2 regions of the Effusibacillus sp. SKA8 genome follow, and region 2 is predicted to be linked to the other one. Evidence: predicted binding sites of a transcription regulator. Region 2 holds the regulator's gene; the other holds the start of a gene.
The links. The regulator LexA, encoded in region 2, represses DNA repair genes until DNA is damaged. The targets are predictions, from matches to a motif close to CGAACATATGTTCG.
Positions count from the first base shown of each region.

Region 1: a site for LexA is predicted at 1,385-1,398, ahead of ruvC (crossover junction endodeoxyribonuclease RuvC). Genes of this name have one in related genera too.

Region 1 covers NZ_JBZCSF010000007.1:120,140-122,341, reverse strand. Annotated here, with positions in the region: gene AC4ED1_RS07955 (YebC/PmpR family DNA-binding transcriptional regulator) at 1-210, shown strand, start outside; gene AC4ED1_RS07950 (CobW family GTP-binding protein) at 325-1,335, shown strand; gene ruvC (crossover junction endodeoxyribonuclease RuvC) at 1,436-1,933, shown strand; gene ruvA (Holliday junction branch migration protein RuvA) at 1,993-2,202, shown strand, end outside.
Region 2 covers NZ_JBZCSF010000001.1:383,211-385,412, reverse strand. Annotated here, with positions in the region: gene glnA (type I glutamate--ammonia ligase) at 1-887, shown strand, start outside; gene lexA (transcriptional repressor LexA) at 966-1,583, opposite strand; gene AC4ED1_RS01970 (LysM peptidoglycan-binding domain-containing protein) at 1,764-2,099, shown strand; gene AC4ED1_RS01965 (MogA/MoaB family molybdenum cofactor biosynthesis protein) at 2,161-2,202, shown strand, end outside.

The DNA of each region.
Region 1 (2,202 bases), on a different contig from region 2:
TTTGCGGCTGTCCAGGAAGCGCTCGTTGGACAGGGCGTGAAGTTCGATGAGGCCACTGTGACGTTTGTCCCGCAAAACACGGTCGAGTTAAGGGGAGAAGACGCGAAGAAGATGCTCCAGCTTTACGAAGCGCTGGAGGAGCACGACGACGTGCAGGCAGTTTACGCGAACTTCGATATCCCGGAAGAAGAGATGGAGAAAATCGGGTAATCGGGTGAAAAACCGCGCCTTAACGGTGCGGTTTTGCTTTTCTGGCGTGCAATTTTACGGCCGTGTTATACTGTTCCTTAGAAATTCATTTGGTCTTTTCGGGAGGTCGCGGGCATGAAACCGATGGATGAACGGATTCCGGCAACGATTCTGACAGGGGCGCTGGGCAGCGGGAAAACCACTTTGTTGAACCATATCCTGCGGGAAAACCATGGCCTGAAGGTGGCGGTTATCGTCAACGAATTCGGCGAAATCCCGATCGATCACCACCTTGTGGTCGGCACCGACGAGGAAGTGGTTGAATTGGCGAACGGCTGCATCTGCTGCTCGGTGCGCGAAGACCTGCAACAAGCGGTGCAAAAGATTCTGGAACGCGAAGATCAGCCCGAATATTTGCTGGTGGAAACGACCGGCTTGGCGGACCCGCGGCCGGTCGCGCAGACGTTTTTGTTGGATGAGCTGTGCGACCGGGTACGGTTGGACGCGATTGTGACCGTTATCGATGCGGACCGTTTTTCCGAGAATCTGGAATTGAGCGGCACGACGACCGATCAAATCCTTGCCGGCGATATCCTGATTCTGAACAAAGTCGATCTTGTCACGCCCGAAAAAATCGGCCTGATCAAGGAAGAAATCCGCGACCTGAACCCGGCGGCACGCATTTTGGAAACCAGTCATGCGCGGGTGGATCTGCGGCTGCTGCTCGACGTGGGCATGTTCCAGCTGGAACGGCTGTTTGGCGAAGCCGGGGACAACCAATTGGCCGTACTGGCAGATTGCCCGGATTGTGCATCCGGCGCTGCGCATGAACACCATCATCACAGCCACCTCCACGACGACGAAATCGGTTCGGTGTCCTTTGCAGCCAGTCGCCCGTTCGATTACGAGCGGTTTGGGGAACTGATGGCGAATTTGCCGGAGGGGATTTTCCGCGGAAAAGGGATTTTGTGGATCGACGGGTACGAGGAAAAATTGATTTTTCATCTGGTGGGAGACCGCAGCCAGGCGGTGGCCGATGGTGTATGGGGAAGTGAGCCGCGGGAGAACAAGCTGGTCTTGATCGGCAAGCGGTTAAACCGGGCCGACCTCCTGCGGAGGCTGGAAAAATGTCTGGTGTCAGATTGATTCGCGAAGCGGTCGGCAATTGATGGCGTCGTTTTGGTGGGCGTTGTAGGAAACGGATGTTTGCCTAGCGAATAACCTAGGTAAGAGGGAGTGGGCATCTATGCGGATATTGGGCATCGACCCCGGATACGGTCGAACCGGCTACGGGGTTGTCGAACTGGCAGGCAATCGAATGCGCCCGCTCGAATTTGGGCTGATCGAGACAAACAGCAATCTGCCGATGGAAAAAAGGCTGTTGCAGATATACGACGCTTTGTGCGAAATCGTCGACAGGAGCAAACCGGATTCGCTTGCGCTGGAGGAGCTTTTCTTCGGCAAAAACGTGACAACGGGTATCGGCGTCAGTCAGGCCCGGGGGATTGTCATGTTGGTTGCCGCGCAAACGGGAATGACGGTGGCGGAATACAAGCCTGTGCAGGTCAAACAATCGATCGCCGGATACGGGAAAGCGGACAAGACGCAAATTCAGGAAATGGTCCGCATGTTTCTGGGGCTGCGGGACGTTCCGAAACCGGACGATATCGCGGACGCCCTGGCGGTGGCGATCACACACGCCCACACCGCACCGTTCCGCCTTAAGGTAGAAGGCAAACTCTAATCGTTTTCCGTCACTTTCGCGGAATGGGTCTTTACGTCACCGTAGCTGGAGGTGAGCTGGTGATTGCTTTTGTGGAAGGCATCGTCGAAGATGTGGCAATCGACCATGTGGTATTGAACGTGAACGGAATCGGATACCGGGTGTTTGTTACGGGGGCTACGTCCTATTCGATGCAGCCCGGCACGCGGGAACGTCTCTATACGCAGCAACACGTGCGGGAAGACGCGATCGTTTTGTACGGGTTTAAAACCAAGCAAGAACGCGACCTG
Region 2 (2,202 bases):
TGAACGACAAGGGCGGTTACTTCGACTTGGCTCCGCTCGATCTTGGTGAAAATTGCCGCCGTGAAATTGTGTTGACCCTCGAATCGATGGGCTTTGAAATCGAAGCTTCGCACCATGAGGTGGCGATCGGTCAGCATGAGATCGATTTTAAATACGCGAATGCGGTGACCGCCGCCGACAACATTATGACCTTCAAACTGGTGGTCAAAACGGTCGCCCGCAAATACGGCTTGCATGCAACCTTTATGCCCAAACCGATTTTTGGAATCAACGGCTCCGGCATGCACTGCCATCAATCTTTGTTCAAAGGCAAAGAAAATGCTTTCTACGATGAAAACGATGAACTCGGTTTGTCGAAAACCGCCAAGCATTATCTGGCAGGTATTCTTGCGCATGCTCGCGGTTTTGCGGCGATTACAAATCCGACCATTAACTCTTACAAGCGGCTTGTACCGGGCTACGAGGCTCCTTGCTATGTGGCATGGTCGGCGAAAAACCGTTCTCCCCTTGTCCGGATTCCGGCATCCCGTGGTCTGTCCACCCGTATCGAAGTACGGAACCCGGATCCCTCCTGCAACCCGTATCTTGCGCTTGCTGTTATGTTGAAAGCGGGTCTTGATGGGATCCAGAAAGAGCTGCCGCTTCCGGATCCGGTTAACCGCAACATTTACATCATGACCGAAGCGGAAAAAGAACAAGTCGGCATTCGTTCGCTTCCGGCATCCTTGAAAGAAGCGGTGGATGAACTTCTCGCGGACGATGTGATTCGTTCCGCTCTTGGCGACCACATTGTAACCCACTTTGTTGAAGCGAAGCTGATCGAATGGGATATGTTCCGCACTGCGGTGCATGACTGGGAACGCGATCAATACTTGACAACCTATTAAAGGACGCGATTTCTGAAATCAAAAGGAAAAGCCACCTGATTTAAGGTGGTTTCTTTTTTTGAGCACAATGCGGAGACTTTAGGTTACGTAGCGGAAAACCCCGATTACTTTTCCCAAGATGGTCACGTTCTTGTAACGAAGGGGGGGCATGGCGGAATTTTCCGGTTGGAGGCGAACATGATCCGCTTCTTTGTAAAATCTCTTTACGGTCGCTTCATCGTCCTCCGTCATCGCAACCACAATTTCTCCGTTGCGGGCGGTTTGCTGCTTGCGGACGATAACCAGATCCCCGTCATGGATCCCCGCTTCGATCATCGAATCCCCTTGTATGGTCAGCAAAAACACTTCCGCATCGCCAACGAAATGAGCGGGAAGAGGGAAGTAATCTTCCACGTTCTCAATTGCCGTAATCGGATTGCCAGCTGTAACTTTACCGATAATCGGCGCCATCACGGTGGACACATTGCGTTGCGAAGCGGCAGAGTCCGCAACGAGAATCTCGATCGCACGAGGTTTGACCGGATCGCGACGGATAAGCCCTTTTTGCTCCAGGCTTGCAAGATGTCCGTGGACCGTTGAGCTTGACGCAAGCCCGACAGCATTACCAATTTCGCGAACGGAGGGAGGATAGCCTTTCTTGCGCACTTCTTCTTTGATAAAATCCAAGATTTGCTGTTGGCGTTTGGACAATTTCATAACCGCAATCTCTCTCCTAACCGTACTAGAAATAGAAACGAATCATAAATTCTTACTAGACCGATCATAACACAAAGCAGGGAAAAACACAAACATAAGTTCGGTTTTGTCTTGACACGAACTTATGTTCTGTTTAATAATTTGGATATGGAACTAATGTTCGCGAAAGGGAGATTATCCATGATTGCCAAGCCAAAACATTCGATCCTCAGCAACAATATCCAACATAACCCGGGAAACTCTAAGGAAAGCAAGCAGGAAAAAACGTTGTTTTTAGTGTTTGTCGCAATTCTCGTTGTATTTATAGGGGCTAATTTTCTGGGGGGAGCGGAAGCATATGGCAGCAATACTGAAAAGACCGTGGTGGTGCAACCGGGAGATACGCTCTGGTCGATTGCCGCGACCTATTATCCGGAAAAGGATATTCAAGAAGCGATTTGGCATATTCAACAGTTGAACGGGTTGAAGTCCGCCAAACTGCAAATCGGAACGGAATTGAGATTGCCGGTGTTTTAGAGGAGCAGGATTGAAACTTTCCCGTTAATCATGTAGATTGCATGGTAGAGGGGTGAACAGCATGTCAGTTGAAGAACACCGTAAGGAAGCTCCAGGGACCGTA